One region of the Rhizobium sp. R339 genome, then DNA from elsewhere that is predicted to be linked to it. Evidence: predicted binding sites of a transcription regulator. Region 1 holds the regulator's gene; each other region holds the start of a gene.
The links. Region 1 encodes LexA, which represses DNA repair genes until DNA is damaged. Its sites were predicted from a motif close to TGTTCNNNNTGTGTTCNG; they were not measured.
Positions count from the first base shown of each region.

Region 2: ATY76_RS18330 (ImuA family protein) is a predicted target of LexA. The motif match lies at 1,809-1,826, and genes of this name have one in related genera.
Region 3: ATY76_RS25190 (metallopeptidase family protein) is a predicted target of LexA. The motif match lies at 5,944-5,961, and genes of this name have one in related genera.

Region 1 is NZ_LOKV01000003.1:149,701-160,300, reverse strand. It holds gene gltA (citrate synthase) at 1-1,143, opposite strand, end outside; gene ATY76_RS07430 (ComEC/Rec2 family competence protein) at 1,434-3,860, shown strand; gene lexA (transcriptional repressor LexA) at 3,841-4,560, opposite strand; gene ATY76_RS07420 (VOC family protein) at 4,758-5,654, shown strand; gene kdsA (3-deoxy-8-phosphooctulonate synthase) at 5,651-6,496, shown strand; gene eno (phosphopyruvate hydratase) at 6,638-7,912, shown strand; gene ATY76_RS07405 (septum formation initiator family protein) at 8,056-8,376, shown strand; gene pdhA (pyruvate dehydrogenase (acetyl-transferring) E1 component subunit alpha) at 8,522-9,568, shown strand; gene ATY76_RS07395 (pyruvate dehydrogenase complex E1 component subunit beta) at 9,584-10,600, shown strand, end outside.
Region 2 is NZ_LOKV01000014.1:5,802-16,401, forward strand. It holds partial or broken gene ATY76_RS34265 (hypothetical protein) at 1-175, shown strand, start outside; gene ATY76_RS18315 (CopG family transcriptional regulator) at 209-493, shown strand; gene ATY76_RS18320 (hypothetical protein) at 1,066-1,401, opposite strand; gene ATY76_RS18330 (ImuA family protein) at 1,875-2,630, shown strand; gene ATY76_RS18335 (DNA polymerase Y family protein) at 2,551-4,065, shown strand; gene ATY76_RS18340 (error-prone DNA polymerase) at 4,065-7,328, shown strand; gene ATY76_RS18345 (hypothetical protein) at 7,987-8,214, shown strand; gene ATY76_RS18350 (ParB/RepB/Spo0J family partition protein) at 8,419-10,539, shown strand.
Region 3 is NZ_LOKV01000025.1:28,863-39,462, reverse strand. It holds gene ATY76_RS25200 (error-prone DNA polymerase) at 65-3,523, opposite strand; gene ATY76_RS25195 (DNA polymerase Y family protein) at 3,520-4,968, opposite strand; gene ATY76_RS34305 (hypothetical protein) at 4,979-5,923, opposite strand; gene ATY76_RS25190 (metallopeptidase family protein) at 6,086-6,523, shown strand; gene ATY76_RS25185 (DUF1737 domain-containing protein) at 6,547-6,753, opposite strand; gene ATY76_RS25180 (CoA ester lyase) at 6,753-7,658, opposite strand; gene ATY76_RS25175 (hypothetical protein) at 7,772-8,005, shown strand; gene ATY76_RS25170 (VOC family protein) at 8,112-8,534, shown strand; gene leuD (3-isopropylmalate dehydratase small subunit) at 8,668-9,276, shown strand; gene ATY76_RS25160 (pyridoxal-phosphate dependent enzyme) at 9,338-10,270, opposite strand; gene leuB (3-isopropylmalate dehydrogenase) at 10,431-10,600, shown strand, end outside.

The DNA.
Region 1 (10,600 bases):
GAACATGGTCGTGGGGAAGCCCAGCGCCTTCAGCGTGATGCCGGAGTAGAAGTCGATATTCGGATAGAGCTTCTTCTCGATGAAGTATTCGTCGGTGAGCGCGATGCGCTCCAGCTCCATCGCCACTTCGAGCAGCGGATCGTCCTTGATGCCGAGCTCGCCGAGCACTTCATGCGTCGTCTTCTGCATGATCTTGGCGCGCGGATCGTAGTTCTTATAGACGCGGTGACCGAAGCCCATCAGGCGGAACGGATCGTTCTTGTCTTTGGCGCGGGCAATATATTCAGGAATGTGGTCGACCGTGCCGATCTCCGTCAGCATGTTGAGCGCCGCTTCGTTGGCGCCGCCGTGGGCGGGGCCCCAGAGGCAGGCGATGCCAGCTGCAATGCAGGCGAACGGGTTGGCGCCCGACGAGCCGGCGAGGCGGACGGTCGAGGTCGAAGCGTTCTGCTCGTGATCGGCATGCAGGATGAAGATGCGGTCCATGGCGCGGGAAAGCACCGGATTGACCACATATTCCTCGCAAGGAACGGCAAAGCACATGCGCAGGAAGTTCGACGCATAGTCGAGGTCGTTCTTCGGGTAAACGAAGGGCTGGCCGATATGGTACTTGTAGGCCATGGCGGCCAGCGTCGGCATCTTGGCGATCATGCGCAGGCTGGCGACCATGCGCTGGTGCGGATCGGTGATGTCGGTCGAGTCGTGATAGAAGGCCGACAGCGCGCCGACGCAGCCGCACATGACGGCCATCGGATGCGCATCGCGGCGGAAGCCGGTGAAGAAGCGGCTCATCTGCTCATGCACCATCGTGTGGTGCGTGACGCGATAATCGAAATCCTTCTTCTGAGCGGCGGTCGGCAGTTCGCCGTAAAGCAGGAGATAGCAGACTTCCAGGAAGTCGCCGTGTTCTGCAAGCTGCTCGATCGGATAGCCGCGATGCAGCAGAACGCCCTCATCGCCATCGATGTAGGTGATTTTCGATTCACAGGATGCGGTCGAGGTGAAACCCGGATCGTACGTGAAGGAGGCAGTGTTCTTGTAGAGAGCACCGATATCGATGACGCTCGGGCCGATCGTGCCGCTTTTGACGGCGAGGTCGACTGATTTGTCACCGATTTTTATTGTAGCGCTTTGATCCGTCATACTGATCCTCCGAAATGTCGGTGGCGCCACAAAAGCGCCATAGGGGTTAAGCGTCCTCACCGATAGCTATATGATCGCGAAGCTAATGCCAAGTTACCGTGACGCCATTTTGTGCATTGCGGCATCACCTTTTAGGCACTGCAGCGATGAACTGCGTGCATAGCGGAAGCCGATGATTCGACTGGTCTTTTGGTGCTCGCGATTTTCCCTCATATTTCAATCGATTATCCTTGCGGGATTTGAGAGGACGCTGCATTCTGGCTGCCTTGGCGGGTGATTTTGGGCGACGCATGCAGGGGTTGAAGACAGTCGAATTGCGGCCGGAAGCAGGCGCTCGGCCTGCCGATTCCGCAGGTCTTTCGGCGCTCGTGGTGACGCGGCCGGCAAGAACGCAGGCGGCGGCGCCGTTGCGTCACCGGCTGCCGGCCGCAGCCGCGCGAGCGCTGCGTGCCGGCCTTCGCATGCTGGGCGAGGAGGCTGATCATGGCCGCCTGCTGCTGTTCTCGCCGGTCTTTCTCGGCGCAGGAGCCGCTTTCTGGTTTCTCGCGGCATCGGATTTTCCAGTCGTTGCATTGCTGCTCTGCCTGTTGGCGCTGGCGGTCGCGATCCTCGTGATCGGTAGCAGCAGGGTGGTTTTGCGGGCAATGCTGCTGGCGCTTGCTTTCGTGGTCTGCGGCATGCTGTCAGCGCAGCTGGAGACCTGGCGAGCCTCGACGGTGATCCTCGATTCCGCCGTGACGACGACGGTGACAGGCCGCGTCGAGCGGCGCGAGGGCGACGACCGCGGGCGATGGCGCTACATTCTCGCCGTCACCGCCACCGAGGCGCCGACGCTGAAGCGGCCGCCGGAGCGTGTAACCGCAATCGCCCGCAGCACCGGCGCACCCTTCGAGATCGGCGACATCATTACCGGCAGGGCGCGGCTGACGCCGCCGTCAGGTCCGGCGCTTCCCGAACTCAACGATTTCTCCTTCGGCGCCTATTTTGACGGCATCGGCGCGAACGGTTTCTTCTACGGCGCGCCTGAGAAGGTCGACTTGCAGGCAGGCCCGCAGGCCGCGGCATCAGTGCCCGAGGCGCTGCTCGAATGGCTCTACCGGCTGCGCAGCGGCATCGGCGATCGCATAAGATCGGTGCTGCCCGGCGACACCGGCGCTTTTGCGGCCGCCCTCGTGACGGACGAACGGCGCGCCATTTCGAACGAGACGACGGAGGCGCTGCGCCAGTCTGGCCTTGCCCATATCATCGCCATATCGGGTCTCAATATGGCCTTGTCCGCTGGCATCTTCTTCGTCGGCTTTCGAATGCTGCTCAGCCTCTTTCCCGTCGTCGCCCAGGCCTATCCGACGAAGAAGATCGCCGCCGCCGGCGCGCTCCTTGCCGTCACGGCCTACTTCCTGATCTCCGGTTTCGCCGTCTCGGCCGAGCGCGCTTTCATCATGATGGCCGTGATGCTGATTGCCGTCTTCTTCGACCGGCCGTCGATCAGCCTGCGCAATGTCGCGCTGTCCGCGCTTGTCATTATCGCCATTTCGCCCTCCGAGGTGTTGGGCCCGAGCTTCCAGATGTCCTTTGCTGCGACATTGGCATTGGTTTCCGGGTATCAGATGTGGAAGGACCGGCGCGTCCGGGAAAACGCCTTTCTGAAATTGCCGATCATCAGGCCCATCGTTCCGGTGGCGGGGTTCTTCATCGGCGTCTTCCTGACCTCGCTGATCGGCGGCTTTTCGACCGCGCTGTTTTCGATCGAGCATTTTCATCGCCTGACCGCTTACGGCCTGCCGGCAAATCTCGCGACGATGCCGATCATCTCCTTCATCGTCATGCCGGCCGGGCTGCTGGCGATGCTGCTCATGCCTTTCGGCCTGGATGCCGTGCCCTGGAAGGTGGTTGGATTCGGCCTCGATCTGGTGATCGCGGTCGCAAAGACGGTTTCCGGCTGGGGCGGCGACATCGGGGTCGGACGGTTGCCCGGCTGGTACTTTGCAGTGGCTGTCGCCGGCTTCCTGCTCGTGACCCTGCTACGCACCCGGTTGCGGCATATCGGTGCTGCCGTCATTGCCGGCTCGACGCTTGTTTTGCTGCTTCTGCCGGCTCCTCGCGCCCCGGATCTGGTGATTTCGGAGGATGGCGCTCTGGTCGCGGTCGTGGAGGCGACCGCTATGGCTTCCAATCGCCCGAAGCCTTCGGATTTCATCTTCGATCAGTGGCAGCGAGCATTGGTCCTGCCCACGCATCATCCTCCGAAGATGCTGGAAGGCCCGGCGATTCCGGAAGGAGAAGATCGGCGCCTCAAGCTTTCCGCAGATCAGCAGGAGGAGGTGAGGACCGCGATGCAGGCCGCCGCAACGGGCGGCGAAACAAACCGCTTTTCCTGCGTCAAAAAGGCCTGGTGCATATCGCGGCTTGCCAGTGGAAAGGTCCTGACCGTCATCGACAATGCCGCCTATCTCGGTCCGGCCTGCGATGTGGGCAACATCGTCGTGACGTCGGTGCGGCTGCGCTTCGACCGTTGCCGCTCAGGCGCAATGCTTTTCACCGGAGAGACGCTCCGCAAGAGCGGTTCCGTCGAATTGCGCTTTACGGATGACGGTCCGCAAACCGTCACCGCATTCGGCCTGCTGTCGAGGCCATGGACGCGCCATCGCGCCTATGACTGGCGCACCGGCAATTTCGCCGAATCCGGCGTAATCGATGTCAGTGATAGCGGCGGATGAGACCGACGAGCTTGCCCTGAACCTTGACGCGATCAGGCCCGAAGATACGGGTCTCGTAAGCCGGGTTGGCCGCTTCCAGGGCGATCGATGCGCCCTTGCGGCGGAAACGCTTCAGCGTCGCTTCCTCGTCGTCGACGAGCGCGACGACAATGTCGCCGGGATTGGCGGTGCTGCCGTTGCGAATGATCACGGTGTCGCCGTCGAAGATGCCGGCATCGATCATCGAATCGCCTTTGACCTCGAGCGCATAATGCTCGCCATTGCCGAGCATATCGGCTGGAACGACGATGTCGTGGGTGTTGTTCTGGATCGCCGAGATCGGAACGCCGGCGGCGATGCGGCCCATGACCGGCACCGAAACCGAGTTGCCGTTATCGGCAACGGGCTTTGCTGGAGCGGGCGCGGCCACAGGCTGGGGCTTGCCGAGGCTGCCTTCGATGACGCTCGGCGAAAAGCCGCGCCGGGGCTGGATGCTGGGGCTGTAGGCTTCCGGAAGCTTGATGACCTCAAGGGCGCGAGCGCGATTCGGTAGGCGGCGAATGAAGCCGCGCTCCTCGAGCGCCGTGATCAGCCGGTGAATGCCGGACTTGGAAGCCAGATCCAGGGCATCCTTCATCTCGTCGAAAGACGGCGGAACGCCGGATTCCTTCATGCGCTCATGAATGAAAAGGAGAAGCTCCTGTTGTTTGCGCGTGAGCATCGACGTCAGACCCCGTGATTGAAACAAATCCAGAACAGACACTATATGTTCCATATGTGTTCCGCAAGTAGCTAAATTTCCGTAAAACTTGGCTCCAACTCGTTGAGATTTTTATTTTCATTCGCCGGATCGCCGGGCAGGCCTTGAATTGAGATGAGCACTGGCGCACATCTCTAGCTGTTTCGGGAGGGGATATCATGAACAGGCATTCCGCCAACCCGCATCCGCTGGATCACTTGGTGCTGCCCGTCGTCAATATCGATCTGGCGCGAGAGAGGCTCGGCAAGCTCGGCTTCACCGTCGCCGCCGATGCGCGCCATCCCTTCGGGACGGAGAATGCCTGCGTCTTCTTTGCCGACAAGACCTATCTGGAGCCGCTCGGGGTAGCGAGCGTCGAGGAGAGCGAGGCATCGGCGCGGAAGGGCAATGTGTTTATCGCCCGCAACCAAGCTTTCCGCTTCCGCTGCGGCGATGAGGGGCTTTCGGCGGTGGCTTTCGGCACTGCGGATGCTGGCCGAGATCATCATAACTTCGTTGGCAAGGCATCGAGCGCCGGTGAAATGCTGCAGTTCAGCCGGCCGATGACGATGCCGGATGGATCTGAAAGCATCGCCGGCTTCAAGCTCGCCTTTGCCGCTGACCTGCGCGCACCTGACTTCTTCCTCTTCAGTGTCGAGCGTATCAGTCCGCTCCCGGCAGATCGCGGCGCGCTGGAGGCGCATGCAAATGGCGTCACAGGCATTGCCGAGGTGGCGCTTAGCGCGCCGGACGCTGCGGCATTCGGAACTTTCGTCGGCCTTGCCGCGGGACAATCGGCGATCGAGAAAACCGGCTTCGGCGTGAAGATCGCGGCGTCGAATGCAAAGATCAACCTGATGACGCCGGAAGGGCTGGAAGCTTATTTTGAGATCGCCGTTTCGCACGCCGAACGCGGCCTGCGCGGGCGGGCCGTCCTCTTCAATGTCGCCGATCTTGCCGTGACAGAAGCGCATTTGGCTGCTAACGGGGTGACCTACACGCGCAAGAACAATCGCATTCTGGTGAAGCCCGCGCCCGGGCAGGGCACGCTCTTCGCCTTCGAGGAACCACGATGAGCTCCAATACGAATTCCGAAGTCAAGATCGGCGAAGGCAACGGTCAGGTCACCTTTTCCAATACCGGCCGCCTGTCGCTGATCGCCGGCCCCTGCCAGATGGAAAGCCGCGATCACGCCTTCATGGTGGCCGAGACGCTGAAGGAGCTTTGCGGCAAGCTCGGCATCGGCCTGATTTACAAGAGCTCCTTTGACAAGGCGAACCGCACGTCGCTTTCGGCCGAACGCGGCATCGGGCTGGAAAAGGGCATGGAGGTTTTTGCCGATCTCAAGAAGGAATTCGGGTTTCCCGTTCTGACCGATGTTCACACCGCCGAGCAGTGCACGGAAGTGGCAAAGACCGTCGATGTCCTGCAGATCCCGGCCTTCCTCTGCCGCCAGACCGACCTTCTGATTGCCGCCGCCAAGACCGGCCGCGTCGTCAACGTCAAGAAGGGCCAGTTTCTCGCTCCCTGGGATATGAAGAACGTCCTGAAGAAGCTCAATGCCAGCGGCAATCCGAACGTGCTGCTGTGCGAGCGCGGTGCCTCCTTCGGCTACAACACGCTGGTCTCCGACATGCGCTCGCTGCCGATCATGGCGGCGATGGGCGCGCCGGTCGTCTTCGATGCCACCCATTCGGTGGCACAGCCGGGCGGGCAGGGCGATTCCTCCGGCGGTCAGCGGGAATTCGTCGAAACGCTGGCGCGCGCGGCCGTCGCCACCGGAATTGCGGGCGTCTTCCTCGAAACTCACCAGGACCCCGACAATGCGCCTTCCGACGGCCCCAACATGGTCTATCTCAAGGACATGCCGCGGCTCCTCGAAAAGCTGCTGGCCTTTGATGCGATCGCCAAGGCGTGATGTTCAACAGGCTGACATGATCGTGTTATAGGCCACATCGGAGCGCTGGTCCGGAGGCGTGAAACTGCAGCATTGTAATTTGCACGCCTTCGATTATGACAGGCTTCGAACGACTTATCACCCACCGAGCAGGAAGAACCCATGACTGCAATCACCGATATTATCGCCCGCGAGATTCTCGATAGCCGTGGCAACCCCACCGTCGAAGTCGATGTCTATCTCGAAGACGGCAGCATGGGCCGCGCGGCCGTTCCCTCGGGTGCCTCGACGGGCGCGCATGAGGCGGTCGAGCTGCGTGACGGCGGTAAGCGCTATCTCGGCAAGGGCGTTGAAAAGGCTGTCGAGGCTGCCAACACCGAGATCTTCGACGCGATCGGCGGTATCGACGCCGAAAACCAGATCCAGATCGACAACATCATGATCGAGCTCGACGGCACGCCGAACAAGTCGCGCCTCGGCGCCAATGCCATCCTCGGCGTGTCGCTCGCCGTCGCCAAGGCTGCCGCCCAGGCTTCCGGCCTGCCGCTCTACCGTTATGTCGGCGGTGCTTCCGCAAGCCTGCTGCCGGTGCCGATGATGAACATCATCAACGGCGGCGCGCATGCCGACAATCCGATCGACTTCCAGGAATTCATGATCATGCCGGTCGGTGCGGATTCCATCCGCGAAGCCGTCCGCATGGGCTCGGAAGTCTTCCATACGCTGCGCAAGGAACTTGCCGCACAGGGCCATAACACCAATGTCGGCGATGAAGGCGGTTTCGCACCAGGCTTGAAGAGCGCGCCCGAGGCTCTCGACTTCATCATGAAGTCGATCGAGAAAGCCGGCTACAAGCCCGGCGACGACATGTATATCGGCCTCGATTGCGCCTCGACGGAATTCTTCAAGGACGGCAAGTATGTTCTCGAAGGCGAAGGCCGCACGCTCGAGCCGGGCGCCATGGCCGAATATCTGGCCGAACTCGCCGGCAAGTATCCGATCATTTCGATCGAAGACGGCATGGCCGAAGACGACTGGGACGGCTGGAAGGCGCTGACCGACCTGATCGGCAAGAAGACCCAGCTGGTCGGCGACGATCTCTTCGTCACCAACTCTGCCCGTCTTCGTGACGGCATCCGCATGGGCGTCGCCAATTCGATCCTCGTCAAGGTCAACCAGATCGGTTCGCTGACGGAAACGCTGGATGCCGTCAACACGGCGCACAAGGCAGCCTACACCGCCGTCATGTCGCACCGCTCCGGCGAAACGGAAGATTCGACCATCGCCGATCTCGCGGTCGCCACCAACTGCGGCCAGATCAAGACCGGCTCGCTGTCGCGCTCCGACCGCCTTGCCAAGTACAATCAGCTGATCCGCATCGAAGAAGGCCTCGGCCCCCAGGCCCAATATGCCGGCCGTTCGATCATCCGCGGCTGATCGGATCTGATTTTCAATCGCTTGAGCCCTGCGCCTTGTGAGAGGCGCGGGGTTTTTTATTGCCCGTTTTTTAGAGTCAACGAACGGTTAATCTCTGCGCGTTAGATTGAACGAATTGGTAATGCGTTCAAGAGCATGCGTGTATGTGGACAAAGCATCATAAGAAGAGAAGAATCGGTCGCTTCGTCATTCCGGCCATGACGGTCGCCTTCCTCTCCTACTTCGGTTATCATTGCATCCATGGCGATTACGGCCTGCGCGCGACGGAGACGTTCGAGCGCCAGCGGATTGAGCGCGAAAAAGAGCTTGCGGTCTTGAAGGCGAAGCGCGAACATCTGGAAAGTCAGGTCGCGCTCCTGAGTGACGGCTCGCTCGACAAGGATATGCTGGACGAAAAGGCGCGTTACCAGCTCAATATGTCGCGCGCGGACGAGATCGTCATATTCAACCACTATTCCAATTAACTGGAATTCAGTTAATTGCGATTCATGTAATCTTTTCAACAATTTATCTCAGAATATGAGCCATGCAATTATGGCATTGCTGTGGTCATATTTCTTCCCTATGGTACGCGCCATCGAGAACCGATAAACCCATAGGGAGGGTTGAATGGCGCCGCGAAAGACCGCGACCGTTTCCAGCCGCAAAACTGCAGCAAAATCCACAGTCAAAGCATCGAATGGCGGCCCGGTAGCCGACTTCGATCGTGATGAAGAGCTCAAGGCCTATCGCGAGATGCTGCTGATCCGCCGCTTCGAGGAGAAGGCCGGCCAGCTTTACGGCATGGGCTTCATCGGCGGCTTTTGCCATCTTTATATTGGTCAGGAAGCTGTCGTCGTCGGCATGCAGATGGCGCAGAAGGAAGGCGACCAGGTCATCACCGCCTATCGCGACCACGGCCACATGCTGGCGACCGGCATGGAAGCGCGCGGCGTCATGGCCGAGCTGACCGGCCGTCGCAGCGGCTATTCCCGCGGCAAGGGCGGCTCGATGCACATGTTCTCGAAAGAGAAGCATTTCTACGGCGGCCACGGCATCGTCGGCGCCCAGGTTTCGCTCGGAACAGGCCTTGCCTTCGCGAACCGCTACCGTAACAACGGCAATGTCGCCGTCGCCTATTTCGGCGATGGTGCGGCCAACCAGGGCCAGGTTTACGAGAGCTTCAACATGGCGGCTCTGTGGAAGCTGCCGATCGTCTATATCGTCGAGAACAACCGTTACGCCATGGGCACCTCGACGGCGCGCGCCACGGCGCAGTCGAACTATTCGCTTCGCGGCTCCGGCTTCGGCATCCCCGGCATTCAGGTCGACGGCATGGACGTTCGCGCCGTCAAGGCCGCCGCCGATGAGGCGTTCGAACACTGCCGCTCCGGCAAGGGTCCGATCATCCTCGAAATGCTGACCTATCGTTATCGCGGCCACTCCATGTCGGACCCGGCGAAGTATCGTACCAAGGAAGAAGTGCAGAAGATGCGCTCCGAGCAGGACCCGATCGAGCAGGTGAAGGCACGCCTCATCGAGAAGGGCTGGGCTTCCGAAGACGATCTGAAGGCGATCGACAAGGATGTCCGCGACATCGTCGCCGACAGCGCCGACTTCGCCCAGGCCGATCCGGAGCCGGATGCATCCGAGCTCTACACCGACATTCTGCTCTAATCGGGGAGGGAACCCATGCCTATCGATATCCTCATGCCCGCCCTCTCTCCGACGATGGAAGAAGGCACGCTGTCCAAATGGCTGAAAAAGGAAGGTGACAAGGTCACTTCCGGCGACGTAATTGCCGAAATCGAAACCGACAAGGCGACGATGGAAGTCGAAGCCGTCGACGAAGGCGTCATCGGCAAGCTGCTGGTCGATGCCGGAACCGAAGGCGTCAAGGTCAACACCAAGATCGCCGTGCTACTGCAGGATGGCGAATCCGCCTCCGATATATCAGCAGCCAAGCCGGCTGCCGCAGCGGCACCCGCGGTCGCTCAGGAAGAGAAGCCGACGAATAGCGGTTCCGCCTCTGCTCCGCTTCCGGCCGAACCGAAGGCCGTCGTTCCGAACGACCCGGAAATCCCGGCCGGTACCGAGATGGTGTCGATGACCGTGCGCGAAGCGCTCCGCGACGCCATGGCCGAAGAAATGCGCGCCAGCGACGATGTCTTCGTCATGGGCGAGGAAGTCGCCGAATATCAGGGCGCCTACAAGGTCACTCAAGGGTTGCTGCAGGAATTCGGCCCCCGCCGCGTCATCGATACGCCGATCACCGAACACGGCTTTGCCGGCGTCGGCGTCGGCGCCGCCATGGCCGGCCTTCGCCCGATTGTCGAATTCATGACCTTCAACTTTGCCATGCAGGCGATCGACCACATCATCAATTCCGCCGCCAAGACGCTTTATATGTCCGGCGGCCAGATGGGCGCGCCGATCGTCTTCCGCGGCCCGAACGGCGCGGCAGCCCGCGTCGGCGCTCAGCACAGCCAGGATTATGCCGCCTGGTATAGCGCGATCCCCGGCCTGAAGGTCGTCATGCCTTATACGGCGTCCGACGCCAAGGGCCTGCTGAAAGCAGCTATCCGCGATCCGAACCCGGTCATCTTCCTCGAAAACGAGATCCTCTACGGCCAGCACTTCGATGTGCCGAAGCTCGACAATTTCGTCCTGCCGATCGGCAAGGCCCGCATCCATCGTGCGGGCAAGGAC
Region 2 (10,600 bases), on a different contig from region 1:
ACCCTCTTTTCGAGAAGGAGTGGGACGCAGTCTGGCTGAAATTGAAGTTTTTGTCGTCGTAGGCGAAGGGGCAAGCGCCGGTGAAGCGATCAAACTGGCGGCATCCCACAAACCCGATGTCATTCTCCTTGATGTGTTCATGCCCGGAGGAGGCATCGATGCGATTTCCGGTATCCGGGCGAAAAGCCCACGAACAAAAATTCTGATGTTGACTGCCTCAGAGCAAGCCGATGCGCTTGCCGCTGATCGCATCGCAGACGTTCCGCGCCCTGAGCTGCAAATTCTGCTTCGTCGCTCTGCACTGAGACTGCGCAATGCTGCCGGTGTTTCAATGGAAGAAGACGTTGAGGAGGCGTTGCGAGATTTAGCGGGTGAACTGGGCCTGACACGCAATGACACGATCGGGTTTATTCTTCGAGAATGGATGGAGAAGAACACCTATCTGCCTGTCCACATGCTCGATGAGGAGGGCGACGTGGATGGAACTGCTTGATCTTGGCATCAGGAGAAGACCGCGCTCGCCGAGGCGTCGCAATAGCATGTGTCATTGGTTCCAGGCCAAGTAGCCGCCCAGCGCACAGGAGACACATTGCTTGGGGTAAGCAAATAATCGCCGGGCGGCATTAAATGCATAATAGGCGATAATATTTCGCTTTCTAGTCGGCTTCCGATCTTTGGTTCGAAAACGTACAACACCTTACTTTACAGATCGTAGTATAATCTCAAAGAGTAAAATACTACTTATTGCCATCTCATAAGAATGTCTTGAAATGATCGTTCGCTCTTAGGCGCGCTATCTTGACAAAACAACCCCACCTACTGATCCCCGCTAAATGCGGGGCTTTTTCTGGCATCGTACGGGAACTGCGGACGGACAAACAAGTTAGCTCCTTGGATCGGGGGAGAAAGCCAGCACGTTTCACGTCGAAGTGTACTGATGGCAGTTGCCAAGAGGTTAGAATGTTCTGACTAGGCATTCATCAGCTCAGGCGTGCCACGCGCAAAATTTCTTCATCAATCCTTCGGATGCAGCCCTCGTTACATTCCCCCGCTGGATCGTTCATTTCATTCGTCATCTCGATCGGGCGGAAATTCCAGCATTTCCAGCTCGTATTCGAGGCTGCCGATCTTATCGAACAGCGCCTGTTCGTAATTGGAAAGAACGCTGCCAAGATGCGCAAGGGCCTCCGCCTGTGGTCTCGCGCCGTCATTCGGCGTGTAGACGATTTCTCCGCCATAGGCGAGATCGATATAGCTTTGAACAAGCGCCAGTTCATTTCTGGCAAACTCGATGTTCGAGCGGATTGCTGCCAGATTCCGTTCTTCGGCCGTCGTTCCGAAGATCGTACCAGACAGCGTCTCAAGGCGCTTTTCCTCGAACGATACGACGTTTTCCGTCATGGGGTATCCTCCTTGCTGATTGAAAGGCCATTTTCGGTGAGACAGGGGAAGCGGGTCTGGCAGCGGTCGACGCCATCTTCCGAAATCAGACGAGGGCAGCCGAGGCTCAGCCGCCGGCGAAGCTGTTGGAACGTGAAACTCGCGCCGTACTGCTTGACCAGGGTCTTTCGGTCGAGCTCCGTGTTCCGATCACAGGCAATGCACTCGACAAAGACGACCGATCCACGGAAGTCGCGGAGTGTTGCCGGCTCACAGCTATTTTTTCTTATCGATGACATTTTTAGAGCCTGTCGGCCGACCATCGGTAGGCGATTGAATTCACTGGTTCTTCCGGTGGCGCAGCAAATGGGCCGGTTGCAGCCTGGAGACCACTCGCTTGCATATGCACATTGACTCACATGCCACGTCGGAACAAATAGAGAACATACCCGCTTTCGGGCGAGATGAAAACCTATTTTGACGAAGGCTTCCGAATGGCGCAGATCAGCGCGAATCCGATCATCTCCGATCTTCGAGATCGCATCCAGCATCTCGAAGGGGCTGCAGCGCGACGAACATCCGTCCTTCCGTTCGGGGTGGCCGAGATTGACGCGCAGCTGCCGGGTGGCGGCCTTGCCTTTGGTGCGCTGCACGAAGTCGCCGGCGGCGGAAACGGCGCGATCGACGGCGCGGCCGCGGCGCTCTTCATCGGCGGTATCGCGGCCCGCACCACCGGCAAGGTGGTCTGGTGCCTCACCCGCTTCGATCTGTTCTTTCCAGCACTTGCCCAGGTCGGACTTCACCCCGATCGCGTCATCTTCGTCGAATGCGACAAGGAAGAGACGGTGCTCGCAAGCTTCGAAGAGGCTTTGCGCTATGGCGGCCTCGGCGCCGTGGTCGCCGAGCTGGTGCGCCTGCCGATGACGGCCTCGCGCCGGCTGCAGCTTGCGGCGGAAAAGTCCGGCACATTGGGCCTGGTGATCCGCCGATGGCGGCGCCAGACGGAAGCCTCCGATTTCGGAATGCCGACGGCAGCTGTGACCCGCTGGCGGATCTCGGTGCTGCCGTCCGAGCCGCTGCCCGTGCCGGGCGTCGGGCGGGCGCGGTGGCTGGCCGAGCTCATGCGGGTCAGGGCAGGCGAGGGAGGACAATTCATTATCGGAGCATGTGATGGCAAGGGTCGTATCTGTCTTTCTTCCGACGCTGCCGACCGACCGGATCAGGCGCGCCGATCCTTCGCTCAATCCTGACACGCCGCTAGTGGTGATCGCCAGGAGCGGGTCCAAGCGATGGGTGGCGGCGGCCGATCAGGCAGCTGCCAAACTGGGCTTGCGGGTTGGTATGCCGGCCGCCAACGCGCAGGCGCTGGTTCAGGGATTGACGATGGTGGATGCCGACCCAGTGGCCGACTTCGCCACACTTGAACGGCTGACGCTTTGGGTCTTGTCGCAATATTCTCCCGTTGTTGCCATGGATCCCCCTGATGGCATCATCATGGATACCGACGGCGCCGACCATCTGCAGGGGGGCGAGGACCTGATGCTCTCCGGTCTCGTCAACCGCTTCCGCGGCCGGGGTCTTGTGGCGCGCGCGGCAATCGCCGACACCTGGGGTGCGGCACATGCGCTCGCCCGTTCGACGGATCGCGAGACAGTCATCATCCCGCGCGGCGACACCGCCAAGGCGGTCAACCGTCTGCCACTATCCTCACTGCGGCTGCCGGCCGAGATCGTCGGGAGCCTCCGAACCCTCGGCTTCGCTACCGTCGGTGATCTGGCAGTGACGCCGCGGGCGCCGCTGACGCTGCGTTTCGGGCCGGAGGTCGGCCGCCGCCTCGATCAGATGTTCGACCGGCTCGCCGAGCCCATCGACCCGATCCGGCCGGCGGATCTCGTCGAGGTCCAAAAATCCTTTGCCGAACCGATCGGGGCTGCGGAGACCATCGAGAAATATGTGGGCCGCCTGGTGCGGCAGCTCTGTCTGGAGCTCGAGAAGAAAGGACTTGGCGTGCGGCGCGCCGATCTGATCGTCCACCGCGTCGACAACACAATCCAGTCGCTTCGGGCCGGCACGGCCAAGCCGGTTCGTGACATCGGCTGGCTGACGAAACTCTTCCGCGACCGGATCGAGAAGATCGAGCCCGGCTTCGGCATCGAGAAGCTGGGCCTCGCAGCCATCATCGCCGAACCGCTCGTCGAGGCGCAGTCGGCTTCCTCCCTGATCGAAGAGCAGATTACCGATGTGACGCCGCTGATCGACGTGCTGGGAAACCGCGGCGGCCAGCGGATTTTCCGTGTCGCACCGGTGGCGAGCGACGTGCCGGAGCGCAGCGTTCAACGGATCGCACCGACGGCGGGCGAGGTCGGCGCCACCTGGTCGCTCCATTGGCCGAGGCCGTCGCGGCTCTTGCCACACCCGGAAGTGATCGAGGTGATTGCGCTCTTGCCCGATCATCCGCCGGTCTCGTTCACCTGGCGCGGCAAGCGCCGCCGGGTGAAGCGCGCCGACGGCCCCGAGAGAATATTTGGAGAGTGGTGGCAGCGCAGTTCGGAATGGGTTGCTGTGCGCGACTATTTCGTCGTCGAGGATGATGCCGGCGAGCGCTTCTGGATTTTCCGATCCGGCGATGGCGTCGACGCCGACACCGGATCGCGCAAATGGTTCCTGCATGGGGTGTTTGCCTGATGCGCTACGCCGAACTGCAGGTCACCACCCATTTCTCGTTCCTTCGCGGCGCAAGCTCGGCGGAGGAACTCTTTGCCACCGCCAAGCTCATGGGCATCGAGGCGCTCGGTATCGTCGACCGCAACAGCCTGGCGGGCATTGTTCGGGCGCTCGAAGCTTCCCGCGCCACCGGCCTACGGCTCGTCGTCGGTTGCCGGCTCGATCTACAGGACGGCACGTCGATCCTCGTTTATCCCACCGATCGCGCCGCCTATTCCCGCCTGACGCGACTTTTGACCTTGGGCAAGGGCCGGGGCGGCAAAGCCAACTGCATCCTGCATCTCGAGGATGTGATGCTCTATTCCGAAGGCCTGATTGGCATCCTGGTCCCGGATATGCCGGACGATGCCTGCGCCGTGCAGCTCAGGAAGATGGCCAAGATTTTCGGCGACCGCGCCTACGTCTCGCTCTGTCTGCGCCGGCGGCCGAACGATCAGCTGCGGCTGCACGAGCTGGCGAACCTGGCGGCGCAGCACCGGGTGAAGACGGTCGTCACCAATGACGTGCTGTTTCACGAGCCCGGCCGGCGGCAGCTGCAGGATGTCGTCACCTGCATTCGCACTGGCACCACCATCGACGACGTCGGCTTCGAGCGCGAGCGGCATGCCGACCGCTTCATCAAACCGCCGGAAGAAATGGCGCGGCTGTTTCTCCGCTACCCGGAGGCGCTGGCACGCACGGTGGAGATCGTCGAGCGCTGCCGGTTCAGTCTGGAGGAGCTCGTCTATCAATATCCCGAGGAAGCGCTGATCCCCGGCATGACGGCGCAGCAGTCGCTGGAGCACTACACCTGGGAAGGCGTGAAGACGCGTTATCCCGAAGGCCTGCCGGCGCATGTCGAAAAGACGATCCGCCATGAACTCGCTCTCATCGAGACAATGAAATACGCCCCCTATTTTTTGACGGTCTTCTCGATCGTCCGCTATGCCCGATCGCAGGACATTCTCTGCCAGGGCAGGGGATCGGCCGCGAATTCCGCAGTCTGCTATGTGCTCGGCATCACCTCGATCGATCCTGATACCAATGATCTCCTCTTCGAGCGCTTCGTCAGCCAGGAGCGCGACGAGCCGCCCGACATCGACGTCGACTTCGAGCACGAGCGGCGGGAGGAGGTGATCCAGTGGATCTACAAAACCTACGGCCATGACAAGGCGGCCCTCTGCTCCACCGTGACCCGCTATCGCGCCAAGGGCGCCATTCGCGACGTGGGTAAGGCGTTGGGTCTTCCCGAGGATCTGATCAAGGCGCTTTCCTCCGGCATCTGGTCCTGGTCGGAAACGGTCGGCGAGAACCAAGTGCGTGATCTCGGCCTCAATCCCGACGACCGCCGTCTCGCCGTGACCCTGCGGCTCGCCCAGCAGCTGATGGGTGCGCCGCGGCATCTTGGCCAGCATCCGGGTGGTTTTGTCCTGACCCATGACAGGCTCGATCATCTCGTGCCGATCGAGCCGGCGGCGATGGCCGACCGCCAGGTGATCGAATGGGACAAGGATGACGTCGAGGCGCTGAAAATGATGAAGGTCGATGTCTTAGCATTGGGCATGTTGACCTGCATGGCCAAGGCCTTCGCCCTCATCGGCGAGCACAAGCACCAGGATCTCGACCTCGCCACCATCCCGCAGGAAGACCCGGCCACCTATGCGATGATTTGCAAGGCCGACACCCTCGGCACTTTCCAGATCGAGAGCCGGGCACAGATGTCGATGCTCCCACGGATGAAGCCGGAGACCTTCTATGACCTCGTCATCCAGGTGGCAATTGTCCGGCCCGGGCCGATCCAGGGTGACATGGTCCATCCGTATTTGCGCCGCCGCGAGGGCAAGGAAAAGGTGGAATATCCGACGCCCGAACTGGAGGCGGTCTTGCACAGGACGCTGGGCGTGCCTCTGTTTCAGGAGTCGGCGATGAAGATCGCGATGGTCTGTGCCGGTTTCACGGGCGGCGAAGCCGACCAGCTTCGGAAATCCATGGCGACGTTCAAGTTCACCGGCGGCGTCAGCAGGTTTGAGGACAAGCTGGTTGCCGGCATGATCCGCAACGGCTATTCACCAGAGTTTGCCAAGCGCACTTTCGGCCAATTGGAAGGCTTCGGCTCTTATGGTTTCCCCGAAAGTCATGCTGCCAGTTTCGCGCTGATCGCCTATGCCAGCAGCTACATCAAATGCCATTTCCCGGATGTCTTCTGCGCGGCTCTCCTGAACTCGCAGCCGATGGGTTTTTATGCCCCGGCCCAGATCGTCATCGATGCGAGGAGACACGGTGTCGACGTGCGCCCGGTCTGCGTCAACCGGTCGCGCTGGGATTGCACGCTCGAGGAGGTGGAGGGCACAAGCCGGCATGCGGTGCGGCTTGGCATGCGCCTGGTGCGCGGCTTGGCAACGGCCGACGCCGCGCGCATTGTCGCCGCCCGCGCCGATGAACCCTTCGCGTCGGTGGATGACACGTGGCGCCGGTCTGGTGTGCCGGTCGCCTCACTTGTCGAGCTTGCCGAAGCCGACGCCTTCCTGCCGTCATTGCGGCTCGAACGGCGCGATGCGCTCTGGGCGATCAAGGCGCTGCGGGACGAGCCGCTGCCTCTGTTCACAGCCGCGGCCGAACGCGAGGCGCGGGCGATTGCCGAGCAGCAAGAGCCGAACGTCGAACTCAGGCAGATGACCGACGGACATAACGTCGTCGAGGATTACAGTCACGTCGGGTTGACTCTCCGGGAGCACCCCTTGAGGTTCCTGCGGGCCGATCTCAATAAGCGGCGGATCGTCACCTGTGCGCAGGCGATGACGGCGCGCGACGGAAAGTGGCTTATGGCGGCCGGGCTGGTGCTGGTGCGCCAGCGCCCGGGTTCGGCCAAGGGCGTGATGTTCATCACCATCGAGGACGAGACCGGCATTGCCAATGTCGTCGTCTGGCCGAAGCTGTTCGAGCGCTCACGCCGGGTGGTGCTCGGCGCCAGCATGATGGCGATCAATGGCAGGATCCAGCGCGAAGGCGAGGTGGTTCACCTAGTCGCCCAGCAGCTCTTCGAGCTGTCGGCCGATCTGTCAAGGCTTGCCGGGCGCGACGGTGCATTCCGTGCCACCACCGGCCGCGGTGACGAGTTTGCCCACGGGTCGCCGGGCAGCCCGGATTCTCGCGAAAAAGCGCCTCCGGGAGTCCGGGCGAGGGATATGTTCACGCCGGATCTTCATATCGATACGCTGAAGGTGAAGAGCCGGAATTTTCACTAGCCGGGTGGTTACTGCTAAATCGCGGGGCACCGGTTCGTTTCCGCTCAAGTCGCGCAACCTACACGGTCCCAGGCCGGGACGAGCTGCTCTCAATAGGGTTGAGTAGCGAGGCGACGGCAAGTGGCTCGCGTATAGTCGGAGACATAATAGCTGCCATACGCTCATCCATGGTCTAATCTTGGCAGCGTCTCTCGACTGATCCCGTCAATGACGTTATTGACGAGGACAAAGCCACTGTGCCGCTGCTCAGCGTCACCTTCTCCGGTAAGTTCAAGGCTCTGACAATATGAGAAAGCCGCAACGAAATTTCGTTGTTGAATTAAAGTCCAGCCGTCGGCGGCAGACTTCGAAACCGGTCTCAATTTGGGGTAACCTGGATCTCAAAGCTGTTTCGGCTGCGGTACGCGCTCACGGTCGTTGGACTGACGAGACGACATGGCAAGGATAATAAAGCGCTGTCATCGAGGACACGTCCGAGACGCCGGTACCCAAAGAGACGCGCGAGCCGGCGCAGCTACAACCACCGACTGCGCCGGCGTTGCCAGGTGACATTGCGCAGGACGCCGCTGATCAGGTCGATGCAGTTTCGATGGTCTTTGACGATGTTCCCAGTGGTGGGAAGGTCGTCGAAGGACCGGCCGGTCCGGACGAACGCGGCTTGCGGCAGGTCGATGGTTTGGCGACAACGAAGCCGCGCAAGCGGCGCGTGTTTCGAAAGAAAAACGTGCCTGCCGCGATCCAGTCGGCACCATTGGCCGCTCCTGTCGTTTCGAACAATTTCCAGGACCTCGATGACGAGATCCGGCAGCTGCGCAGCCAGTTGGCAAAGAAGCTTCAACTCCAAAACGCCCAGCTGAGAAAGATGCTGGAGCGATTTGACCGATAGACAACGAGGATTTCTCCCTCCCTCTACTGACGGCGGCGATGTGGGAGCTGGCGAGCGCACTTCAGGAGGAGGCTGGGAACAGCGAGACCTTTGCTGGGCGCGGGCGGTGAGGAGGAGAAAAGAGGAAGAGGAGGGAAGGGGGAGGCCGTGACGGATTGAGAGGATTGGAGAGAGGCTCCAGCCGGTCCGTCATGGAGAAATGACATGGCCAAAGCCATTCAGAAAATCACCCTCAACCGATCGGAAGACATTGCTTTCGACAAGCTTGTGCTCTCGCAGAAGAACGTTCGTAACATCAAGACGGGCGTGTCAATCGAAGATCTTGCCGAAGATATCGCCCGTCGCAAACTCCTCCAGAGCCTGAGCGTCCGCCCGGTTCTCGCCGAGGGCGGAGAGGAGACCGGCACCTATGAAGTTCCCGCCGGGGGCCGCCGGTTTCGGGCGCTCGAACTGCTCGTGAAGCAAAAGCGCATGGCGAAGGATGAGCCGATCCCGTGTGTCGTCAAGCGAGGCGACGAAACGTCGGCCGAAGAAGATTCTCTTGCCGAAAACGTCCAGCGCGTCAGCCTGCATCCGCTCGACCAGTTCCGCGCCTTCCAGACGCTACGGGAGCAGGGGCTCGGCGAGGAAGAAATCGCCGCGCGCTTCTTCGTCTCGGTCGCCACGGTGAGGCAGCGCCTGCGGCTTGCATCCGTCTCGCCGCGACTTCTCGATTTCTATGCCGAAGACGAGATGAAGCTCGAGCAGATCATGGCGTTCTCGATCACCAACGATCATGTCCGCCAGGAGCAGGTCTGGGATACGATCTCGCGGTCGCATAGCCGCGAGCCATACTATATCCGCCGCCTACTGACGGAAACCGCCATCCGCGCCAGCGACCGCCGCGCCGTCTATGTCGGCATCGACGTCTACGAGGCCGCCGGTGGCGTGGTGATGCGCGATCTCTTCGAGCAGGATCAGGGCGGATGGCTGCAGGATCCGGCGGTGCTGGAGCAGCTCGCGCTCGAAAAGCTCAAGGTCGACGCCGACGCGATCCAAGAGGCCGAGGGCTGGAAATGGATCGAGGTCGCCTTCGATTTCCCCTATGGCCATACACCAGGGCTGCGTCGCTTCTATGGCGAACAGGCCGAGATGACTGAGGAGGAGCTCGCTCGCTATGATGCCACAAGGGCCGAGTACGATAAGCTCGATGGGGACTATGCCGCGGCGAGCGAACACTCGGAGGCGACGGAACAGAAGCTCGAAGAACTCGGTGCGGAGCTCGACCGGCTCAATGATCGGCCGTATGTCTTCGATGCCGAGGAGGTTGCTCGCGGCGGCGTTTTTGTTTCGCTGGGCGCCGGCGGCGAGCTCAAGATCGAACGGGGTTTCGTACGGCCAGAAGACGAGCAGCAAGCCGAGGTCGATACCCCCGATGCTGACGGCGCGGGAAGCGTCGATTTTGACGGCGGTCCATTGGTCACCGACGGATCGGCCAGCAGCGGCGATCAGCTGGAAGACGAGGACGAGATGATTAAGCCCCTCCCTGATCGCCTGGTTCTCGATCTGACGGCCGTGCGGACCATCGCGCTGCGTAACGCTCTCGCCAATGATCCGGTCATGGCCTTCATTGCCGTGCTGCACGCTTTCGTGCTGAAGACCTTCTATCTCTACGGTTCGGATTCATGCCTGGAGGTGACCCTGCAGAGCGCCAAGTTCAGCCAGACCGACGGACTTGGTGACACGGTATGGGCAAAGGAAATCGACCAGCGGCAGGAAGCCTGGGGTCAGGATCTTCCCAAGGACCCGAACGAGCTCTGGGCGTTCCTGATCGCACTCGATGAGGTCAGCCGCCAGGCATTGTTTGCCCATTGCGCCTCGCTGGCGGTCAATGCGGTGATCGAGCCGTGGAACAAGCGGACCCGCGCAGTCGCACATGCCGATCAACTAGCCCGATCGATCGGCTTCGGGATGGTCGAGGCAGGATGGACGCCGACCGCCAACAACTACCTTGGCCGCGTCACCAAGGCCCGCATCCTGCAGGCGGTCCGCGAGGCGAAGGGCGATCAGTCGGCAGAGCTGATCGGCCATCTCAAGAAGGCCGACATGGCGCGCGAGGCAGAGCGGCTGATGACCGATAGCGATTGGCTGCCGGAACCGCTCCGGCTTGTCACGGACAGCGCGTCGGTCGGGCCGGCGACTGTCGAAGCCGGGGAGATCGCCGATGGCGGGACGGTCGATGCACCGGCCCGCGACCTGCCGGCTTTCCTCACCGACGATATCGATGATGTCTCTACGTCCACCGACGAGATCGGCGAACGCCAGCATCTCGACGCGGCCGAATAATCCCATTCACCAGACTCAACCGACGGCCCGGCTCCGCAAGGAGACTGGGCCGCATCTGTTT
Region 3 (10,600 bases), on a different contig from region 1:
CGTCCGCGACGATGAATTCAACCCGCAAAAGCACGCCGGATGATCCCGGCCGAGGCGGTGCGCTTCAATGGAAGTTCCGCCCGCGCGGCATGACTTCGGCAGTTTCCGCCACGCCTGCATGGCGGCTTGCGGCAGCTGTCCCTCTTTCCTGCCCCGGCCTCTTGCGCGCATCCGCGGCCTGGCGCTGGTCGATTCCCGGCCTCAGCACCTCGTCCGAACGTTCGCAGGCGCCGAAACGCCGGGCCTCGCGCTGCAGGATGCCGAGCGCCGGCGTCATGTCCTCAATATGCTCGACGACGGTATGAATCACGCCGCTATGGCTTTGCAGCCTGCCGCGGATCTTCACGAGCCGGGCGCCCATGACCACCGCCCGGTATTTGTCGAATACCGTGTTCCAGACGATCGCATTGGCGACCCCGGTCTCGTCCTCCAGCGTCATGAAGATCACGCCCTTGGCCGAACCCGGCCGCTGACGCACCAACACGAGGCCGGCGATCGTCACCCTCTTTCCGTTCGGCACCCTCAGAAGATCGACATTGCGCGTGATGCCGATCTTCTGAAACTCCTCGCGCAGGAAGGAAACCGGATGCGCCTTCAGCGACAGTGAGAGATAACGATAATCCTCGATCACCTGCTCGCCCGGCTGCATGTCCGGTAGCTTTGTCTTGGGTTCAGGCTGGAGATCGACATGACGGACTTGTTCAAAAAGGGGTAGTTCTTCGGCCGCGCTCTTCACATCCAATGCCCTTACAGCCCAAAGCGCTTCGCGCCGTGACAGATTGATGGAGCGGAATGCGTCCGCATCCGCCAGTCGCTCGATGACGGATTTTTGCAAACCGGACCGCAGCCAGAGATCGCGAACTGACGCATATTTCTGACCTCGATTAGCGACAAGCCTTTCCATCTCGTCCAACGAGAGACCCTTGATCTGCCGGAAGCCCAGCCGCACCGCATGCCGGCTCTTGATGACCTCGCGCATCTTGTCGTGCCGGAAATCGACTGCTTTCCGGTCGAAGGCAGCCTCTTCCAAAGTACAGTCCCAGTCCGATTCATTGATGTCGACCGGCAAGATCTTTACCCCATGTTCGCGCGCATCTCGCACCAACTGGGCCGGAGCATAAAACCCCATCGGCTGAGAATTCAGCATCGCCGCACAGAAGACATCGGGATAATAGGCCTTGACCCAGGACGAGGCATAGACGAGCAGCGCGAAGGAAGCGGCGTGGCTTTCCGGAAAGCCATACTCACCGAATCCCTTGATCTGATTGAAGCATTGCTTGGCGAATTCTGGATCGTAATTCTTTGAAACCATTCCCTCGATGAACCGCTTTTCGAAATCGCCAATCGTGCCGGTTCGCTTGAATGTCGCCATCGCCCTACGAAGCTTGTCGGCCTCTGCTGGTTTGAAGCCTGCAGCGGTGATGGCGATCTGCATCGCCTGCTCCTGAAACAGGGGCACGCCGAGGGTTCTTTCGAGGACCGCTTCCAGCTCCTTGCTCGGATATTCGATCGGGATGTTCCTGGCGCGCTGCTCCCGGCGTTTCAGATAGGGATGGACCATATCGCCCTGGATCGGTCCCGGCCGGACGATCGCCACCTCGATAACAAGGTCGTAGAATTCCTTCGGCTTCAGACGCGGCAGCATGCTCATCTGTGCCCGGCTCTCGATCTGGAAGACCCCAAGCGTGTCGGCCCGGCCCATCATCTCATAGACCGGTCTGCCCTCTTCCCCATGTTCCTTATTGCCGAGATCTGCCAGCGTCTTCTTGACATCATAATGTAGTTCAAGCAGCGAAAAGGCCTTGCGCAGACAGGTCAGCATCCCGAGCGCCAATACATCCACCTTGAGGATCTTGACGTTGTCGAGGTCGTCCTTGTCCCATTCGATCATGTATCGATCCGGCATCGCCGTCTTCATGATCGGGACGACCTCGTCGAGCCTGTCCCGTGTGATGACGAAGCCGCCGACATGCTGGGTGAGGTGGCGCGGAAAGCCGAGAAGCTCGGAGGCATATTTCAGCACGTTCTGGGTCACCGGATCCTTGACGTCGAGACCGGCCGCCTTCGCATCCCGATCGGAGAGATTGTCCTCCGACCAGCCCCAGACGAGACTGCTGATCGCCGACTGAACATCCTCCGACAGGCCGAAGGCCTTGGCGACCTCGCGGCCGGCCGAACGGGTGCGGTAGGTGGTAACCCCTGCGGTCAGCCCGGCATGTTCTCTTTTGTAGTTTTTGTAGATGAACTGGATGACCTCTTCACGCCGGTCATGCTCGAAATCGACGTCGATATCCGGCGGTTCGTCCCGGTCCATCGAAATGAAGCGGTCGAAGAGCAGCGTGCTCTTTTCAGGATTAACCTCCGTTATTTCGAGACAATAGCAGATGACCGAATTCGCCGCCGATCCGCGTCCCTGGCACAAGACCTTGAGCTTATAACGGGCGTGCTGGATGATCCTGTGAACCGTCAGGAAATAGGAGGCATAGTTCTTCTTTCCGATGAGATCGAGTTCATACTCGATCTGCGGCGCAACTTTGGCAGGAATCCCCTCGGGATAGCGCTTTGCCGCCCCCGCCCTTGTCAGTCTCTCGAGGGTCTCCTGCGGCGTTTCGCCGGGATCGTTTTCAGGCGGATAATTATGCTCCAGTTCCTTCAGCGAAAAGGTCAACTTCCCGAAAAAGGTCTGCGTATTTTCGATCGCACCAGGATAGTCTCGGAAGATCCGGACCATTTCACGTGAATCCTTGAGATAGCGCTCGGCATTCGGCGCCAGCAGGAATCCGGCTTGCGATATCTGCACATGCTCCCGGATCGCGATCACGACATCCGAAAGGGGCCGGCGTTCAGGATGGTGGTAAAGCGGCTGGTTGGTCGCGATCAACGGCACGCGATTTCGGGCGGCAAGCATGGCAAGCGCCGCAAAGACCTGCCTGTCGCGACCGTCATAGGTTGGCGCCAATGACATATAAAAAGCCTTGCGGAACCGTCTGCGAAACCGTTCCAGATAATCCTCCAGCGCCGACTGGCCGGCTTGGGTCTCGACAAGAGTGCGATCGGGAACGAGTGCAAGCATCATCTCGTCGCCCCATTCCATGAATTCCGCTTCCGTTAAGATGCAGGTTCCCTTGACTGCTTCCTCCTTCAGATTGCCGGCGCTCAGGAGACGACAGAGATTTGCCCAGCCTCGCCGATTGCGTGGGTAGGCAAGGATATCAGGCGTATGATCGGAAAAAACGAGACGAGCGCCCGGCTGAACCCGGATAGGATCGAGAATTACTTCTTTCTTCCCGTCCTTCTCCGCTTGGGCCATAATCATATCCCTGTTCTTGTATCTCTCCTCAAGCTGCAACGCCTGCGCATGTGCCCTGACCACGCCGGCAACCGAATTCCGGTCCGCAATTCCGAGACCACCAAGTTTGAGATGGGCGGCCTGTACGACCATCTCCTCGGGGCCTGAGGCGCCTTCGAGGAACGAGAAGTTCGTTTTGGTGCCGATTTCGAAGAATGCAGGCTCGAGTTTCATGCGAATACCCCATGCATGAACCAGCGAGGATCGAGCTCCTGGCCATAGAACCCTCGGCGATAAATCCAGAAGCGGTGCCCGGCCTCATCCTCGATACGGAAATAATCGCGCGCCTCCGCGTCGCTTCCGTCGATCCACCATTCCATGGCAATCCGCTCCGGACCTTCGCTTTTTGCCACTTGGTGCTGCATGCGCCGCCAGCGGAAGATCTGCGGCGGGCCATCCGGCACTTCGGCGAGTACAGTCTCGACAGGCTCCGGCATTGCAAAAAGCCGCAACGGACGCTCTTCGCGGAAAGGGAGAGAACCGCTCTGTTCCGCCTTCCCTCGTCTTGAAAGCTTATCCATCGTCGAAACTGTGATGACGGCGCGTTCCGGCACATGGCTCTCACGGAGTTGGAAGCTTTGCAGACAATCCGCACCCAGCCGGGCGGAGACACGGTCGACGAAAGCCGAAAGGGAGATTTCTGCCTGACGATCGCCCTCGAAATCAGCCTGCGCTTCGTTGAAGGGATCGTGCCGCAACACATTCAGCCGGACGATCTCGAAACCATAGCCGGCATCGAGATCGTCATAGACCGCCTGGAGTCGTTCGGAAAAAAGCCCGGCGATAAATTTCGGTTCGCGAAGCGGTTGCGAAGCGCCGACGGAAATACGGAAGACCCTGCCGTCGACGCGGAATAGAACCAATTCGAACACCCGCCCGCCGGCGCCTCGTGCCTCCAGCGACGGCTGCAGCGACACGGCGACCTGCCTGGTGACGGCAAGGATCTGTTCCTCCGTTCCGATGGGCTCGATCAGGCGGCTTTCTGCCGAAAGACTGGCGACGGGGCGACGGGGCGAAACAGGTTCTTCTTCATGCCCTAGCGCCTGGTCGAGACGCAGAAGCAATTCCGGCCCGAACCGGCGGGTCAGCGGCGCCCGCGGCGCATTGATGACGTCGCCGATATATTTCAGACCGAGCTTCTTCAGCCCATCGACGGTTTGCCCTTGCAGCCGCAAGGCTGCGATCGGTAAAGACATCAGCACATGCTCCCTCTCCTCCTCCCCGATCACACCGCTTTGCCCGAAACGCGACACGGCCCAGGAAAGGCCCGGCGACGATGAGATCGCGCCGCGCGCATCGATCCCCATATGAAAGAGCCGCGACAGAACGTCCTTGAGAAGCGCCTTCTCTCCGCCGAAAAGATGCGTGCAGCCGGTAATGTCGAGAAACAGGCCGTCCTTGCCGTCGTATGCCACCAAAGGCGTATAACGATCGCACCAGTCGGCAATTGCCTCCAGCAGCCGTCGGTCGGCGGCCGGATCTTCTTCCACCACCTCGAGCGTCGGATACATGGCGCGTGCCTCGGCAACGCCCTGATCCTTTTTCAGCCCCAGCCGCTCGGCCAATTCGTCCAGCGCCGTCAGCCGCATCGCATTGTTGAGCTTGCCGGAACAGACGATCGGTGCCGCTTCAGGACGCCCTTTCGAACGCCACGAGAGTCCCCATCGTCTGCGGGCGATGCGGTCTGTTGCCAGATGCGGGAAGCTGAGCGCCAGAATGCGCTGACTGTTCGCCTGGAGGGCGAATGAGGTTTGGTTCGGTGACAGGGAAAAATTCGCGTTCATGGGGGTTCCACTCCAGGAGAAAGGAGAGCGGGGCCGGATTGCGGCTCTTCTCCAGCGTGAGACGGAAAATCGGATTGCCGATGCTGCCGGTAAGCTTCGATCCGTCGGGCAATGGCCGCAGACCAGACAGTCCCGGTTCGACATGCAGGCGGAAGGCGGCACTGCTGGCCTCCTCCGCCCCTGCCTGCCGCACGAGAAAGAGCGGACGGCGGGCAGCATGCGCCCTGAGGCTGAGCCTGCGGCTTTCGGTCAGCCCGAAATGCGCAGGATTGCCCCGCACTTCGAGGATGACGGCCGAGAATGCAGCGCTTTCCACCGCCGCCTCCGCCAGCCAGAGCGCTTCGTCCAGCTTGCGTGGCGCGGCATGGAGAAATCGCTCAGGGCTCAACCCGAAATCCCGAAGCCCGGGAGCATAGGGACGGCCGGCCTCCAGCGTACCGACTGCATCGCCGATCCAGAGCAGCGGCATAAGCCTGCCGGCATCTGATTCCTGTTTCTGCAGCCGCGCGGCAACAGCCATCGCCAGTCCGCTTGCCGCGCCGGCATCGCGAGACAGCGCGGAACGGAATTCGGTAATCGCATCGAGGGATAGGCCGCCCTCCAGCGCCCGATCGAGAAGCTCCACTCCGAACGGCAGGGATGGCAGAATGCGCTCCTGGCGCGTCTTGCGTCCCTCTGCCAAGGCTTCCCGCTCCGCCGCCGCAAGCGTCGGCGCAGGCTTTCCTTCCAGCTTAGCGATGGTTTCGCGGAGCGCAAAAAGCCGCTCGCGCGCCAGGGCGTTCTGCGCCATGGCGTTCACTCCGTCCGTCGTGTTCCTGTTATGTTCTTATGGATTCCAGAGAGCCGGAGAAGAGTCAACAACCATTTTCTATGAATTTATTCCTGCCTTTGATTCCACACTCGAAAAACCGCGATAAAGGTTCTATATGGGCCCGCAAAGGAAGGAACATTCATGGCCCGCATAGACCTGAGCGATGATTGGCGGGACCGCCATGCGCCGACGATCAGCACTTTCGAGTCGCTGGCCATGGAGGCCTATAGCCACTTGCCGAACGAATTCCGCCAGCTGACCACCAACCTCACGATCGAGATCGAGGACTTCCCCGATGACGACGTTTTCGAGGACATGGCGCTGGAAACCCCTTTCGACCTACTCGGTCTTTTCGAGGGCAGAGGCATTTCCGAACGCTTCACGGTGGAAACCGGCGAGATGCCGAACCGCATCCGCCTCTACCGGCGTCCCATCCTCGATTATTGGGCGGAAAACGACGAAACGCTCGGCGATATCATCACTCATGTCTTGATCCACGAGATCGGCCACCATTTCGGGCTGAGCGACGAGGATATGGAGCGGATCGAGGCAAGCGCCGAGGAAGCCGCCGAGCGTTAGGCGCTCAATCCCGGCACGAAGTCTTATTGCTCCGAGAGCTTCATCTCAGGATCGTAATCCTTGCCCTCGACATTCTTGACGACGGCCTGGCCGCACTGCATCGCACCGGTCGCGGCGTTGAAGGCATAGGTCGGCGAGCCCTCCAGCGACCAGCCCTTATTGAGGGCGGCAGTCACCTTATGGCAGAAGGAAGCGTCGTCGGGGCCGGTCAGGAAGCGATAGAGTTTCATCAGGCGGGCTTTCTTGCAGAAATCAGGCGAGCTTTATGGACCAGAGCTTCGGCCTGGACAAGGTGCAGCCGCTCGATCATCCGCCCGCCCGCATTGATGACGTTGAGGCCCTCGGCCTCAGGGTCGGCAAAGGCTGATATGATCGCTTCGGCTTCCCTTATCTCCTCCGCGCTCGGTCCGAAATGCCGGTTGGCGGCCGCAATCTGCGAGGGATGGATCAGCATCTTGCCGGCAAAACCCATGGCGCGGCCCTGCCCGCATTCGGCATCGAAGCCTTCGCTATCCTTAAAATCGTTGAAGACGCTGTCGAGCGCATCGAGCCCGTAAGCCTTGACCGCCAGGATCACCTGCATCAGCCAGGGCACGAGATAGTTCCGCCCCGGCTGCGGCAGCACGCCCGTTTCCTTGCGCAGGTCGTTGAGGCCGACGACGAGGCAATCGAGCCGCGATCCCGGCGTGCGGCCGGCTTCGGCGATCGCCCCGACATTCAGCACGCCGCGCGGCGTTTCGATCATCGCCCAGATCCGCAACTCCTCCGGCGCATCCGCTTCCACGAGAAGATCGCCGGCTGCCATGACATCCTGGGGCTCGTCCACCTTCGGCAAGAGAACGGCATCGGGCAAAACATCCTTGACCAGGTCGAGATCCGCCTCTCCGAACTCGGATGACAAAGAATTGATGCGGACGATCCTTTCCTTGCCCTCAAGCGGCGGCCAGGCAAAAAACCGTCTCAGATTTTCCCGCGCCTCCGCCTTCTTCTCCGGTGCGACGGAATCCTCCAGATCGAGAATAACGGCATCGCAATCAAGGGAATGGGCCTTCTCAAGCGCGCGCAGATTGATGGCGGGTACGCTCAGCACCGAGCGGCGCAGATTGAAGGAACGGAGAGATACGGTTCGGCTCATGGAATATTAGTGCCAAGCTTCGCAAAGCCCGGCAAGACAACAAAAAGCCATGCTTGCCTTGCAGAGAGGAAAAAGAAGGACCACATTCCTTTCCGAAGAAAGGTCTCGAACCCATGCAGAACATACGCTCCATCTTCATCATGCTTGCCGGCGCCACGGTTGTCGTGGCCATGCTGCTTCTCACCTTCTCGGTGACGCTCGCCGTCGGCGGCATTTTGACCGTGCTCATGGTCGGCCGCGCGCTTTCGATGAAGATGAAGCCCGCTCCGGTCCGTGCCAAGGCGAACAACCGTAAGCCTGAGATGCGCATCTGGAACGACGGCCGCGGCACAATCATCGATCTCTAAGCCGCTTTGCATAAAAACTGACCGACATTGTCGGATCATGCTTCCATGCTACGTCCTTGAAGCAGCCAGGCATTCCGCCGGCGCTTGAAAACGATGGAGGACGAGCATGGATACGACGACGGAAAACAATCCGGTTAAAATGCCGCCGGTCAAGAATGGCTTGCTGCCCTATCTGACGGTCGAAGGCGCGGTGAAGGCCGCGGAATTCTACAAGAAGGCTTTCGGCGCTGAAGAAGCGCACAGGGTGCCGGTCGACGAGAGCGGCCGGACGATGCATGTGCATCTCTATATCAACGGCAGCTCCCTCATGCTGGCGGATGCCTATCCGGAATACGGCCATCCCTTCAAAGGCCATGAAGGCTTCGCCATCCAGCTTGTTATCGACGATATCGATTTCTGGTGGGAGCGCGCGGTTGCCGCCGGCGCCGAGGTCGTCATGCCGATCGAACTGATGTTCTGGGGCGACCGCTACGGCCAGCTTCGCGATCCTTTCGGCGTTCTCTGGGGCCTGAACGCCCCGACCAAGTAAGAACCCAGGCACTCTTGCGGCCGCGCGAAACGTCGCGTGGCCGCCACTTTAGAAAGATTCTCCTTCATTTCGGCGAAAAACTGGACTAGATGCACATTCAGGAAAGTACATTTGCTGAAATGGAGCATGGGTCATGGATAAATTCGTGAAGCTCACGGGCGTTGCGGCGCCCCTGCCGGTCGTCAACATCGACACCGACATGATCATTCCGAAGGACTATCTGAAGACCATCAAGCGCACCGGCCTCGGCACCGGCCTTTTCGCCGAAGCCCGTTACAATGAAGATGGATCCGAAAACGCTGATTTCGTGCTGAACAAGCCGGCCTATCGCGATGCCAAGATCCTGGTTGCCGGCGACAATTTCGGCTGCGGCTCCTCGCGCGAACACGCGCCCTGGGCGCTGCTCGATTTCGGCATCCGCTGCGTGATCTCCACCAGCTTCGCCGACATTTTCTACAATAACTGCTTCAAGAACGGCATCCTGCCGATCAAGGTCAGCCAGGAAGATCTCGACAAGCTGATGGACGACGCCTCGCGCGGCTCCAACGCCATTCTGACGATTGACCTGGAGAACCTCGAAATCACCGGTCCCGATGGCGGCTCGATCAAGTTCGATCTCGATGCGTTCAAGCGCCACTGCCTGCTGAACGGCCTCGACGATATCGGCCTGACCATGGAAAAGGGCAAGGCGATCGACGAATTCGAAAAGAAGAACGCCTCTGTGCATCCTTGGGCTGCCTGAGCCCGAACGAATGACGATCGATCAAGCCGGGCCTTCGCCCGGCTTTTTCTTTGATAACAGATCAGAGAAACTTCTCTTTCCAGAGCCTCAGCTTTTCCAGCGACACGCCGATGCCGCCGCAGACTTCGATGAGCGGATTGTCGAAGCGCGCCAGCAGCCCGGCATGCACATCGGCAACGGCAAGCGCCGCCCCGCAGGCAGGCTCGACCAGAATGCGGTGTGCATCGGCAAATTTCAGGCAGGCGGCAACGGCATCGGCATCGCTGACGAGAACGCTTTCGATCGGGTGCTGTTTCGGCAGGTCGAAGACATGCTGCGCCACCTGCCGTGCGCCGAGCGAATTGGCGATCGAGGTAATGGCTGGGAGCATAATACGCTCATTTGCCTTGAGGCTTTCATGGAGCGAGGCCGCCCCTTCGGTCTCGACGGCAATGACCGGGACGTCTGAAAGCCCGTTCCGCTTCAGCCCCTCGACGATGCCGGCAAGCAGCCCGCCGCCGCCGACGCTGGTGACGACGCAATCGAATGCCGCGCCCTTCGCCACCACCTCGTCGACCAGCGTGGCATGGCCATCCCACAGAAGCGGATGGTCGAAAGGGTGCACATAGGTCGCCTCGCGGCTCTCGGCGAGGGCGACCGCATGGGCATTGGCTTCATCGAAAACCGAGCCGTGAACGAGAACATTGGCGCCTGTCGCGGCAATCGTCTGCCGGACATCGCCCGCCGTCGTCTCCGGCACGACGATCGTCACAGGCACGCCGAGCGCCCGGCCGGCATAGGCCGCGGCTATGCCGGCATTGCCGCCGGAGGCGCAGAAGATCTCGCGCGCGCCATTTTCCACCGCGTGCTGGCAAAGCCGGCCGACGCCGCGCAGCTTGAAGCTGCCGGAAGGCTGCAGCGCGTCGAGCTTCAGCCAGAGCGGCTTGCCGCTGGCGCTGTAGCCGGGAGCCGTGCGAACCAGCGGCGTATCGAGATGGAGAGGAGCTGAAGCCATAGCAAACATCCGCGGTCGTAAAAGATAGAACGCCCGTTCTAATCCGATTGCGGGTAGAGGAGCAACCGGCAGCGAAGCGTACCGATTCATCCCTTCTGTCGCTTGAAATGCCCATTTCCGGGGTCTAAGAAGCCGCAACTTGTTTTTCCAGGAGGGTTTCATGACAGCGCGCAATCTTTTCCTGCTGCCGGGCGACGGCATCGGTCCCGAGGCCATGGGCGAGGTCCGCAAGATCATCGCCTATATGAACGAGGCGATGAATGCCGGTTTCGTTACCGACGAGGGCCTTGTCGGCGGCTCCGCCTATGATGCCCATGGCGCGGCGATCTC